2 regions of the Micromonospora sp. NPDC047187 genome follow, and region 1 is predicted to be linked to the other one. Evidence: riboswitches for the same ligand, from Rfam matches in the RefSeq annotation. Region 1 holds a riboswitch; the other holds the start of a gene.
The links. A riboswitch is a leader RNA that binds a small molecule or an ion and turns the genes downstream of it on or off. The one in region 1 is predicted to bind thiamine pyrophosphate.

Region 1 (6,106 bases):
GGCGAGTGGCGTGCCCGCACCCCGCACCGGGGCCACGTCACCCCGCTCGGCGATCCACGGCCCGCGCAGCGGCGGCAGCCCCACCTCCGGGTCCGAACCAGGGCCGGACGTGTCGTAGAGCCGCACCGGCGGCAGGTCCCCGGTCAGCCCCACCTCCGCGAACGGCACCCGGACATCCGGCCGCGAACCCTCGACGTACACCTTGCCTCGTGCGTGCATGACAGCCTCCCTGGTGATCAAGCGGACCAGCCGAAGTGGTTCAGCGGCCCACGTCCCGCGCCCAGCTCCCAGCCCCGCGCGCCGGTCAGCGCACGGAGCACGTACTCCTTGGCGGTCCCCACGGCGGCCGGCACCGGGTCACCCATACCGAGCCGCACCGCGATCGCCGCCGAGAACGAGCACCCGGTGCCGTGGGTGTGCCGGGTGGTCACCCGGGGTGCGCGCAACACTGTGGTGACTCCGCCGCCGTGCAGCACGTCGACCGCCTCGCCCCCGTCCAGGTCACCGCCCGTGACCACCACGAACTCCGGGCCACCGGCCACCAGGGCCTCGGCGGCCACGACCATCGCGGCCACGTCGTCCACCGGGCGTCCGGTGATCGCCGCGGCCTCCGCGCAGTTCGGGGTCGCCACAGTGGCGTACGGCAGCAGCCGCTCCACCGCACCCACCACGCCGAGCCGGTGACCGCTCGTGGCGACGAGCACCGGGTCGACGACGAGTTGAGGCAGCCGGCCGTCCCGGGCGGCCTCGGCCACCACGTCCGCGATCGCCGGGGTGCCGAGCATCCCGGTCTTCACGGCGCACACTGTGAAATCCGTGAGCACGCTTTCCAGCTGCTCGGTGACAGTGCGCGGGGGCAGCGGCAGCACCGCGTCGACACCCCGGGTGTTCTGCGCGGTGACCGCCGTGAGGACGCTGGTGCCGTACGCGCCCAGCGCGGCGAAGACCTTGAGGTCGGCCTGGATGCCTGCGCCGCCGCCGGAGTCCGAGCCGGCGATGGTCAGCAGTGTTCGCGGGGTCATTTTCCCTCGTCTTTGGTTGCGGTTGGGGACCTGGGTGACCCCGTGCCGGGTTTTGAGAGCTTGGGGGTGACCGCCTTTTTGAAGGCGCTGGTCAGACTCGTCGCTGTCTCGGCCGGGTTTGTGGCCCGCATAATCGCGCCGAGCACCGCTACCCCGACGGCTCCCGCCTTGACGCAGGCGGTTACCTGTTCTGGTGTCTCGACTCCGCCGAGGGCGAGCAGGGGCACCGGGCTGGCGCGGACCAGGCTGCCCAACCCCGCAACACCCAATGGTGGGCCGTAGCCCGGTTTTGTCTTTGTGGGCCAGATTGGGGAGATGGTGGCGTAGTGCTCGGTGGTCAGGCGGTTCAGCTCGGTTGCGTCGTGGCAGGAGCGGCCGACCATAGGGTGGGTCGGTGGCGGGTACGGGCCGGCGGCGGGCAGGTGCACGGCGTCGCCGCCGAGCGGGTCGGGGCCGGCCACGATGAGGGTTCCGCCGACGTCGGCGAGGATCGCGCGCAGGTCGGCGGCGAGGGCGGCGCGTTCGGCGCGGGGCAGGTCCTTCTCCCGCAGCACCACCCAGCGCACTCCCCCGGCAACGGCTCCCGCGATAACCCGCTCAAGCCCCCGGGAAGCGGCCAGCCGATCGGTCAGGACGACAACCCCCGACGGGATCTTGGAAAGAACAGGCCCCTCCAGGGGCAGATTGCTTCCAAGATCCGTGGGCGGCACCAAGCCGGTCACAGCTCGGGTCTTCCCTCGTCGGGGGTGGAGGCGAGCGCGTGGAAGCGGCGCTCGATCCGGCCGGCCTGGGCCGCCAGCCGGCCCGCCTCCACCGCGTACCGCATCGCGGTGGCCATCGCCACCGGGTCGGCCGCCCGGGTGACAGCGCTCGCCAGCAGCACCCCGTCACAGCCCAGCTCCATGGCCAGCGCCGCGTCGGACGCGGTGCCGATGCCGGCGTCGAGGATCACCGGCACGTCCACACCCTGCCGGATGAGTCGAATGTGGTGCGGGTTGCCGATGCCGAGCCCCGAGCCGATCGGGGAGCCGGCCGGCATCACCGCGGCGCAGCCCACATCGGCGAGGCGGCGGGCGAGCACCGGGTCGTCGCTGGTGTACGGCAGCACCGTGAAGCCGTCGGCGACCAACTCCTCGGCGGCGCGGAGCAGCTCCACCCCGTCGGGCAGCAGCGTCCGCTCGTCGCCGATCACCTCCAGCTTGACCCAGTCGGTGTCGAACGCGTCCCGGGCCAACCGGGCCACCTTTGTTGCCTCGGTGGCGGTGTGGCAGCCGGCGGTGTTCGGCAGCAGGCGTACGCCGCACCGGTCCAGCAGTTCCAGCAGCCCACCGGTGGAGCCCGGCGCCGTGCCCACCCGGCGCAGCGCCAGGGTGACCAGCTCGGTGCCGGACGCCCGGATCGCCTGCTCCAGGACGTGCAGGTTCGCGGCGCCACCGGTGCCGAGGATCAGCCGTGAGGTGAAGGTCTCTCCACCCAGTTCGAACGGCACGCCGCTCACCCGCCCTGCGCCGCGGTGAGCACCTCGACCCGGTCACCGTCGCGCAGTGCCCGGGCCGGCCAGCCGGTCCGGGGCACCACCTCGCCGTTGACAGCGACCGCCACCCCACGTGGGTGCGGCACGATGTCGCGGACCAGGTCCGCCACTGACGCGCCGGCGGCGACGCTGCGCCCGGCCCCGTTCACGGTCAACTCCACAGGTCCCCCTCCATCGTCGGTTCAGGTCCGCCCGACGCGGCCACCGCGGCACCGCCGAAGCGGTCGGCCCGGAAGGGCGCGAGCAGCGGGTCGGGTACGCCGCCGAGCACCAGGTCGGCGATCAGGTCGGCGGTGATCGGGGTGAGCACGATGCCGTGCCGGTGGTGCCCGGTGGCGGCCAGGACGTCCGGTCGGTCGGGCAGCGGCCCGAGGATCGGCGCGTTGTCCGGGGTGCCCGGGCGCAGCCCGGCGACCGCCTCGACCAGGTCGTACTCGGCCAGCTCGGGCAGCAGGTCGACCCCGGCGCGCAGCAGCCGTTGCACAGCGCCGGCGGTGACAGTGGTGTCCGAGCGCTCCTCGACAGTCGCGCCGAGCACTACCTCACCGTCGGCGCGGGGCACCAGGTAGACGTGCTCGCCGTCGGCGTACCCCCGGATCACGTGCCGGAAGCCCGGCGCGACGCCGTCGGGCGCGCGCAGCCGGAGGATCTGGCCCTTCACCGGCCGCACCGGCAGGCCGGTGAGCGCGGCGGCCCCGCAGCCGGCGGCGACAACGGTGACCGGTGCCTCCACATCGGACAGACGCCGGACCGGCTGCGGCACGAGCGCCGCGCCGGCCCGCTGCGCGGCCGTGCGCAGCGCCGGCACCAGCAGCCGGGGGTCGACCTGATGGTCGGTGGGCGCGAGCGCGCCGCCGCGCACCCGTGGGGCGAGCGCCGGTTCGCGGTCGCGCAGCTCGCTGGGGCGCAGCGGCGTCACGGGCAGGCCCAACCCCTGCTGGTACGCCCACAGCCGGCGCGCCTCGGCCAGGTCGTCGCCGGTGAGCCCGACCATCAGGGTGCCATCGGTCCGGTAGCCGATCTCGGCTCCGGTCGTCTCGGTCAACTCGGCGGCGAACGCCGGCCAGCGGGCGGCGGACGCCAGCAGCAACTTGGTCAACTGCCGCTCGCCGAAGTACGCCTCGGCGACCGGGGAGAGCATGCCGGCTGCCACCGCCGACGCCCCCGAGCCGGGCGCCGGATCGTGCACCACCACCCGCAGCCCGCGCGCGGCGCAACGCCAGGCGATCGCCAGCCCGATCGGCCCCGCACCCACCACTGCCACGTCCGGCCGGACCCGGTCGCTCGACGGCGGTGACGGGAACCGGCCGGTCAGCACGTCAGGGCCTCGATCAGCTCGGCGGTTGCCCGTGCCGGGTCGGCGGCGGCGGAGACGGCACCGACCACCGCCACCCCGTACGCCCCGGCGGCCCGCAGCGCCGGCACCCGGGCGGCGGTCACTCCGCCGATCGCGATGACCGGGACGTCGACGGCGTCGACGACGGCGCGTACCCCGGCGGGCCCGATGGGGTCCGGCAGGCCGGTCTTGGTGCTGGTGGTGTGACACGGCCCGACGCCCAGGTAGCTGGCGCCCGCCGCGACGGCCTCGCGCGCCGGGCCCGGCGCGCGAGCGGTGGCGCCCAGTACACCGGTGGGGCCGAGCACCCGGCGGGCGGCGGCGACCGGCAGGTCATCGGCGCCGACGTGCCCACCGGCGGCGCCCACCGCCAGCGCCACGTGCAACCGGTCGTTGACCAGGCAGGTCGCCCGGTACGACGCGCAGAGCGCGAGCACCCGCCGGGTCAGGTCGTACGCCTCGCGGTCGGTGGCGGAATCCTCGACCCGGACCTGCACCACCAGATCGGCGTGGGCCACTGTGAGGGCGGCGCGAACCACGGCGAGTGGGTCGCGACCCGGTCGGGTGTCGGTGATGAGATGCAATCGCCCCAGGGACGGCACGGCAACGCTCCTCCCTGCGCCGGCATTACCCGGATCAGGTTCGACGGTCGGGGGCTGTCAGCCCCCCTCTCAGCCCGGTACACCGGGCTCCCGTGGGTTACTTGCGTGTCACCGTACGACAGATCCGCCGGCCTGCCAAGGCGCGGGGTCGGCGGTGGCCGGCCGGCGGGCCGCGTCAAAACGAGCGAGATCCAATGGGGCACTTCATACGGTCCTGTTCGGAATGTCGCCCCCCGTTGCAGAACCGTTACCCGTCCGCATCTTGCCCGACATCGAGCCAGCCGAATTAATTTGTTCAGCGATTCGACAAAATGTCGGTGGGGGCACCCTGACACGGTGTGACCACCGGCTCCATCAGGGACGGCCTTCGGCGAGCCGACTCCCGCGAGCTCTGTCACTACGACACAGGAGGCGGCGTGTCCCGTTCTCGTCGTGCCCGCTTACCCATCACCGCAACCCTGATCTCCCTGGCCATGGCCTCGACCACCCTGTTCGGCGCGCCCGCGCAGGCGGCCGCCCAGGTTCCCCCACGGGATGCGAAAGCCGCAGCCCCGGTCAGCCAGGTGGCGCCGAAGGCGCCAAAGGCCGCGGCCGATCCCTTCTCCGTCCTCGTCTTCTCCAAGACCGCCGGCTTCCGGCACGACTCCATCCCCACCGGCGTCGCCGCCATCCAGCAGCTCGGCGTCGACAACGGATTCACCGTGGACAACTCCGAGGACGGCGCCGCATTCAACGACGCCAACCTGGCGAAGTACAAGGCGGTGATCTGGCTCTCCACCACCGGCGACGTGCTCAACGCCGACCAGCAGGCGGCGTTCGAGCGCTACGTGAAGGCCGGCGGCGGCTACGTCGGCATCCACGCCGCGTCGGACACCGAGTACAGCTGGGCCTGGTACGGCGACCTGGTTGGCGCGTACTTCGCCAACCACCCGCAGAACCAGCAGGCCACTGTCAAGGTGGAGGACCACGCCCACCCGTCCACGGCCGGGTTGCCGGACCGGTGGTCCCGCTTCGACGAGTGGTACAACTACCAGACCAACCCCCGGCCGGACGTGCACGTGCTGGCCAGCCTGGACGAGAAGAGCTACACCGCCGGTGCCGGCGCGATGGGTGCGGACCACCCGATCGCCTGGTGTCAGGACTACGACGGTGGCCGCTCCTGGTACACCGGCGGCGGGCACACCCGGGAGTCGTACGCCGAGCCCGAGTTCCTCTCCCACCTGCTCGGCGGCATCCGCACCGCGGCCGGCGTCGAGAACGCCGACTGCGGCGCCTCGAAGACCTCGAACTTCGAGAAGGTCACGCTGGACAGCAACACCAGCAACCCGATGGAGCTGGACGTCGCCCCCGACGGGCGGGTCTTCTACATCGAGCGCGACGGTCGCGTGCAGATCGTGAAGCCGGACACCGGCAACACCGTCACCGCCGTTGACCTGGACGTCTTCACCGGTAACGAGGACGGTCTCATCGGCATCCGGCTCGACCCGGACTTCGCCACCAACAACTGGGTGTACCTGTACTACGCCCCGAACGACGGGGTCACCCGCAACCTGCTGTCCCGGTTCACGGTGACCGGCGACACCATCGACCTGGCCAGCGAGAAGCAGGTGCT
Region 2 (6,106 bases), on a different contig from region 1:
CCGGTCCAGCACGAAGTCGGTGATCAGCAGCACCGCGCTGACCATCGCGATCAGCATGAAGGCGAGACCGCCGCTGGCCATCCGGTGGGCGAAGCGGACCAACTCCGGCTTGCGCCCCTGCCGGAACAGCGCCCGGTGGAACGCCACCGGCGAGATGATCATCGCGGTGGCGGCGGCCGCCGCGAGCAACGCCACGATGTAGACGTCGCGCTGGAACTCCGTGGTCTCGGTGAACCCGTTACTGAACGGCAGGGTGAGCAGGAAGGCGAAGAGAATCTGCACGCCGGTCTGGGCGACCCGCAACTCCTGCAGCAGGTCGGCGAAGTTGCGCTGCCAGCGCTGCTTCTCGGTCTCCTTGGACACGCGCTACCTCCGGTGAGACGCTACTGCCGGCGGTCCTGGCCGCCGGCAGCAACGCCAATGCCCCACCCGGCCGAGCGCGAAACAGGTTCACGACATCTGCCGTTCATCTCGGCGACGCAAGTCGGCCGCCAGCACCGGGTCAGGACCCGCGTCGGATCCGCCCCGCGTACCGAGCTTCCAGCTCGTTGTTGTGAGCGTCGCCGTCCGGGATGTTCGCCGACAGGTAGACGGGGGGCCGCTCCCCCGCCGCCAGCAACCGCGCCACCACCTCCACTGTCACCTGCTGCGCCAGCAGCGCCGCGGTGATCGAGGAGACCGCGCCGACGGCGCCGCCACCGGGCAGGGGCAACGTCGCGTCGCCGTACGGCGCGCCGTTGTCGAGCACCACGTCGGCGAGGTCGCTCAGCTTGCGCCCGGACGGGTGCCGGGAGGTCATTCGGCCGGAGTGCTGCGCCGAGGTGATCGCCACCAGCCCATGACCGTGTTCCTTCACCAGCGTGGCGAACTCCACCATGGCGCCGTTGACCCCGGAGTTCGAGGCGAGCACGAAGACGTCGGTGGGACGCACCGGGGCCAGCTCGTAGAGGCGGTGCGCGACGGCCGGGTCCCGTTCCAGCAGCGGCCCGAGCCGGTCGGCCGGTTCGCCGCCGAGCAGCACCAGGTCGCGTAGCGCGATCCGGTTGGTCGGCACCAGACCGCCAGCCCGTCCGGCGATCTCCATGGCGAGGGCCTCCGAGTGCCCGGTGCCGAACGCGTGCACCACGCCGTCGGCTCGGACGGCCTCGGCGATCAGGTCGGCGGCCCGCCCCACCGCCTCCCGCTGACTGGCGGCCACCCGGCCGATCGTCTCGGTCACCACGGCCAGGTAGTCCTCGGCACTCACCGTCATGCGTCCTCCGTCGTTCGATTACGGGCCAGCCAGCGAACCGCGAAGTCGACCGCCGCCCGCTGGCGCATCAACCTGCCGGTCCCGGTGCCGACCGGTGCGGTGCGTACCGCGCCGGTGGCCTCCAGGTCCTCGCCCAACGCGGCGAAGTCGTCCGCGTCGAGTCGTACGTCCTGCCACCACACCCACTCCCGACCCCCGTCGGCGGTACGCACTGCGGCACCGAGCCGCTCCCGCGGCGAGCCGGGGCAGCGGTACTCGGCCAGGTGCAGCGAGGTGCTCACCGAGTGGTCCACGCCGAGCAGCAACACGTCGGCGTCCAGGTCGTAGAGGCGAGCCAGCGGGGAGCCCTCGCCAAGGGAGTCGGCCAGGGTGTGCCCGGCGACCACCTGCTCGGCGGCCGGCCCGAGCGCGGCGAACGACACCTGCGGATGGGCGCTGCGCAGCGCGCCGGGCCAACCGCGGACCGTCTCGGCGAGCGCACCCATGAACCGGCTCGGCGTGATCACCGGGTCGAAGCCCGGCATCTCCGAGCGGATCAGCGGCCACCAGCCCGCCGGCACCGGCGGGTTGCGCCACTGCGCGGGGTCGCTGTTGTCGGGCGTGTGGGTGGGCACGACGATCGTGCCGTCGGGGCCGAGCGCGTCGCGCAGGGCGAGCACCATCGCGTGCGGGCCGCCGCTGACGAAGCCCAGCGGACGCAGCGCGGCGTGCACCAGCAGCGTCGCGCCGGGGCGTACGCCCAGCACGCGCAGCTGCGCGGCGATCGAGCGACGGCTGCCCGGCCCGCTGGCGTCCGTCGTCACGTTGGCTCTCCCTCGCGGACCCGCACGGCTCAGGACGTCCCGCCGGCTCGGGCCAGGATCGCCTCGGCGAGCGGGGCCGGCGCCGCGTCCGGGATCCAGTGACTCACCCCGGGCAGCTGCACGAAGCGGTAGTCGCCTGTGACGTTCTGCGCGCACGCCTCGGCGGCGGTCCGGCCGATGGCGACGTCCCGGTCACTCCAGACGTACGTGGTGGGCACCGCGACCGGGCCGACGCCGGCCAGGTCGGCGCGGGACATCGCCCGGTACCAGTTCAGCGCGGCCGTGAGCACACCCGGCTCCCGCATCGGGTCGGCGTACCGGTTCACCCGGGACGTGTCGCCCACCCCGCCGAGCAGCTTGCGCAACGCGGTGGCGTGCCACGCCAGCAGCACCTTCTCCGCCTTGTCGGGCTTGCGGAACAGCGCGATGTACGACGAGCGGGCCTTCTGTTGGGCGTCGGTGCTCAGGGCGTGCGCCATGGCCGCCGGATGCGGTACGGACACCGCGGTCAGCGTGTGGACCCGCTCGGGGTGCCGGGCGGCAACCGCCCAGGCCACGACGGCGCCCCAGTCGTGGCCGACCAGGTGCACGGCGTCCAGCCCGAGCGCGTCGAGCACCGCCACCACGTCGGTGACGAGTTCGGGGATCCGGTAGTCGGCCACCGCCGTGGGCCGGGCACCGGGTGAGTAGCCGCGCTGGTCCAGCGCGTACGTGCGCAGCCCACCCGCGTGCAGCGCCGGCACCACGTCGTCCCACTCGCCGCTGTGCTGTGGAAAACCGTGCAGCAGCAGGACGGGTACGCCGTCCGTCGGACCGCCGACGGTCACCTCGAACGTGAAGCCTCGCGCGTCAACCCGCATGATCGGAAGCGTACCCAGCCGGCGGTGCGCCGGTCGCTCCCGCAGGTCAGGCGGGTGCCCTGCTGGGCCCGCGCCCCTGGTCGGTGTTAGCGTCAGCGAGACAACTTCATATCCGACAGGGGAGCGCACAGCGCTGAGAGTGCGGGCACGCCCGCAGACCCTCGAACCTGATCTGGGTAATGCCAGCGCAGGGAGTTCGGTCGACCTCCAGCCGCGCCGCAGTCCGGTGCCACCGGACGCGGCGTGCGTCTTCTCCTGGTTCGCACTCACGAACTGGGAGCAACACATGACATCCACCACCGACACACACCGTTGGCGCACCATCGACATCGTGGTCGCCTCGGTGATCGCTGTCGCCTTCGGCGTCATCTTCTGGGCCTGGGGCCTGGTCTGGAGCGCCACCGAGGGCGCGTTCGCCTTCTTCCCGCCGGCGCAGACGCTGCTCTACGGCGTCTGGCTGATGCCGGCGGTGATCGGTGGGCTGGTCATCCGCAAGCCCGGCGCCGCGCTCTACTGCGAGACCGTGGCCGCGGTCCTGTCCGCGCTGCTGGGCAGCCAGTGGGCCGGCACGGTCATCCCGCAGGGCATCGTGCAGGGCATCGGCGCCGAGCTGGCCTTCGCCGCCTTCCGGTACCGGTCGTTCCGGCTGCCGACCGCTGTGTTCGCGGGCGCACTGACCGGCCTCAGCGCCGCGTTGTTCGACTTCTTCGTCTGGAACGTCGACTACGCGCTGACCGACTACCGCATCCCGTACGCGCTGCTCACCATCGTCAGCGCCACAGTGATCGCCGGCCTGGGCGGCTGGCTGCTGACGAACGCCCTGGCCAACACCGGCGTCCTGGACCGCTTCCCAGCAGGCCGAGACCGAGCCCTGATCTAACCCCCTGGTCGACGATGTTGATCAAGAGGTTTGCGTCAACGGAAGGCGATTTCCTGACGCAAACCTCTTGATCACCGGGGATAGGCGGGCGCGCAGCCTGGAGGGGGTGGGTTGGTGGGCGGGGTACTGCTGCGGGGGTTCGGGTGGCGGCACGCTGGGCGGCGCGCCTGGGCCGTGCGCGGGGTTGACCTGCGGGTCGAGGCTGGGGAGCGGGTTCTGCTTCTTGGGCCCTCCGGGGCTGGCAAGAGCACTTTGCTCAGCGCGTTGGCCGGGCTGCTCCCCGAGGACTCCGGCGAGCAGGAGGGCACCGTCGAGATCGACGGGCTCGACCCACGCAAGGGGCGGGAAAGGGTCGGCATCGTCTTCCAGGATCCGGAGACCCAACTGGTGATGGCGCGCTGCGGCGACGACGTCGCGTTCGGGCTGGAGAACCGGGGAGTACCGGCCGACGAGATCTGGCCCCGGGTGGACGAGGCGCTGCACCGGGTCGGCTTCCCGTACCCCCGCGACCGCCACACCGCGGCGCTCTCCGGCGGCGAGCAGCAACGCCTCGCCCTGGCCGGCGCGCTGGCCCTGCGCCCCGCCCTGCTGCTGCTCGACGAGCCGACCGCCAACCTCGACCCGGCCGGGGCCGAACTGGTCCGACACGCGGTGGCCGGGGCGCTGGACGCCGACACCACGCTGATCCTGGTCGAGCACCGGGTCGCCGAGGCACTGCCGCTGGTCGACCGGGTGGTCGTCCTGGAACCGGGTGGCGGCGTCCGCGCGGACGGCACACCAGAGGCGGTCTTCGCCGCCCACGGCGCCGCCCTGGCCGCCGAGGGGGTCTGGGTGCCCGGCCACCCCATCGCGCCCCGGCCGGCCACCGCCGGCCCCGGGGATCTGTTGCTCACCGCCGACCGGCTCGGCCTGCCACCCCGGCTGGGCTCCACCGACCTGGCGGTACGCGCCGGTGAGGCACTCGCCGTACGCGGACCCAACGGCGCCGGCAAGTCCACCCTCGCGTTGCTGCTCGGCGGTCTGCTCCGGCCCGGCAGCGGGCGGGTCACCGCGTCCGCCGAGTTGGCCGGCGCGGACCACCGCACTCCCCCGCACCGGTGGCGGGCGCCCGCGCTGGCCCGACGAATCGGGTCGGTCTTCCAGGATCCGGAGCACCAGTTCGTCACCAGCACGGTCTTCGACGAGCTGGCGCTCGGCCCGCGCCGCACCGGTCAACCCGAGGCCGCCGTCAAGGAGACAGTGGCCGGGCTGCTGGACCGGCTGCGGCTGGCCCGGCTCGCCGCCGCCAACCCGTACACCCTCTCCGGCGGCGAGGCGCGACGGCTGAGCGTGGCGACCGCCCTGGCCACCGCGCCACGCCTGCTGATCTGCGACGAACCCACCTTCAGTCAGGACCGGCGGACCTGGCGGGAGCTGGTCGACCTCTTCGCCGACCTGCGCGACGCCGGGCACGGCGTGGTCACTGTCACCCACGACGCGGACTTCGTCGCCGCGCTCGCCGACCGCACCGTCACCCTGCACCGTGCACCGGACGACCACCGATGATCAGCATCGAGCCGGTCGCCGCGCCGGACGCGCCGTTGGCCCGCCGCAACCCGGTGGCGAAGGTCGCCGCCGCACTGGTCTTCTCGTTCACCCTGCTGGCGACCCTGGACCCGGTGGCCCCGGCGATCGCCATCGCCCTCGAACTGGCCGTCCTGCCGCTGTTCGGCATCCGCTACCGGGTGCTGGCCCGGCGGGCCTGGCCACTGCTGCTCAGTGCCGCCGGCATCCTGGTCACCCTGGTGCTGTTCGCCGCCGACCGGTCCGGTCGGGTCCTGCTGGACGTGGGACCGGTGCTGGTGAGCACCGGCGTCCTGCTCACCGCGCTCGGTCTGGTCCTGCGGGTGTTCGCGGTGGCCCTGCCCGGTGTGATCGTCTTCGCGACCACCGACCCCACCGACCTGGCCGACGCGTTGATCCAGAACGCGAAGGCGCCGGCCCGGTTCGCCATCGGGGCGCTGGCCGCGTTCCGGCTGGTGCCCCTGCTCGGTCAGGAGTGGCAGATGATCAGCATGGCTCGACGCGCCCGGGGCGTCGACGCGGGACGCAACCCGGTGGCGAAGCTGCGGCTCTTCGCCTCCACCGCGTTCGCGCTGCTGGTGGGGGCGATCCGCCGAGGCACCAGGCTGGCGGTGGCGATGGACGCGCGTGGCTTCGACGCCGGCACACCCCGTACCGTCGCCCGCCACCAGCACTTCACCCGCGCCGACGTCCTTCTCATCGCCGGGGCCGTCGTACTCGCCGCAGCCGCCCTGACCACGAGCCTCGC

Region 2: linked by a shared signal. The riboswitch ahead of ABZ794_RS28530 (ECF transporter S component) and the one ahead of thiE (thiamine phosphate synthase) in region 1 are both predicted to bind thiamine pyrophosphate.

The regions. Positions count from the first base shown of each region.
Region 1 covers NZ_JBEYUF010000008.1:60,167-66,272, forward strand. Annotated here, with positions in the region: gene thiC (phosphomethylpyrimidine synthase ThiC) at 1-219, opposite strand, end outside; gene thiD (bifunctional hydroxymethylpyrimidine kinase/phosphomethylpyrimidine kinase) at 237-1,022, opposite strand; gene ABZ794_RS15775 (thiamine phosphate synthase) at 1,019-1,675, opposite strand; gene ABZ794_RS15780 (thiazole synthase) at 1,741-2,520, opposite strand; gene thiS (sulfur carrier protein ThiS) at 2,517-2,717, opposite strand; gene thiO (glycine oxidase ThiO) at 2,708-3,871, opposite strand; gene thiE (thiamine phosphate synthase) at 3,868-4,494, opposite strand; TPP riboswitch at 4,489-4,598, opposite strand; gene ABZ794_RS15800 (ThuA domain-containing protein) at 4,911-6,106, shown strand, end outside.
Region 2 covers NZ_JBEYUF010000026.1:2,309-8,414, forward strand. Annotated here, with positions in the region: gene ABZ794_RS28510 (DUF6328 family protein) at 1-363, opposite strand, end outside; gene ABZ794_RS28515 (SIS domain-containing protein) at 503-1,252, opposite strand; gene ABZ794_RS28520 (AAC(3) family N-acetyltransferase) at 1,249-2,055, opposite strand; gene ABZ794_RS28525 (alpha/beta fold hydrolase) at 2,085-2,915, opposite strand; TPP riboswitch at 3,023-3,127, shown strand; gene ABZ794_RS28530 (ECF transporter S component) at 3,202-3,795, shown strand; gene ABZ794_RS28535 (ABC transporter ATP-binding protein) at 3,910-5,340, shown strand; gene ABZ794_RS28540 (energy-coupling factor transporter transmembrane component T) at 5,337-6,106, shown strand, end outside.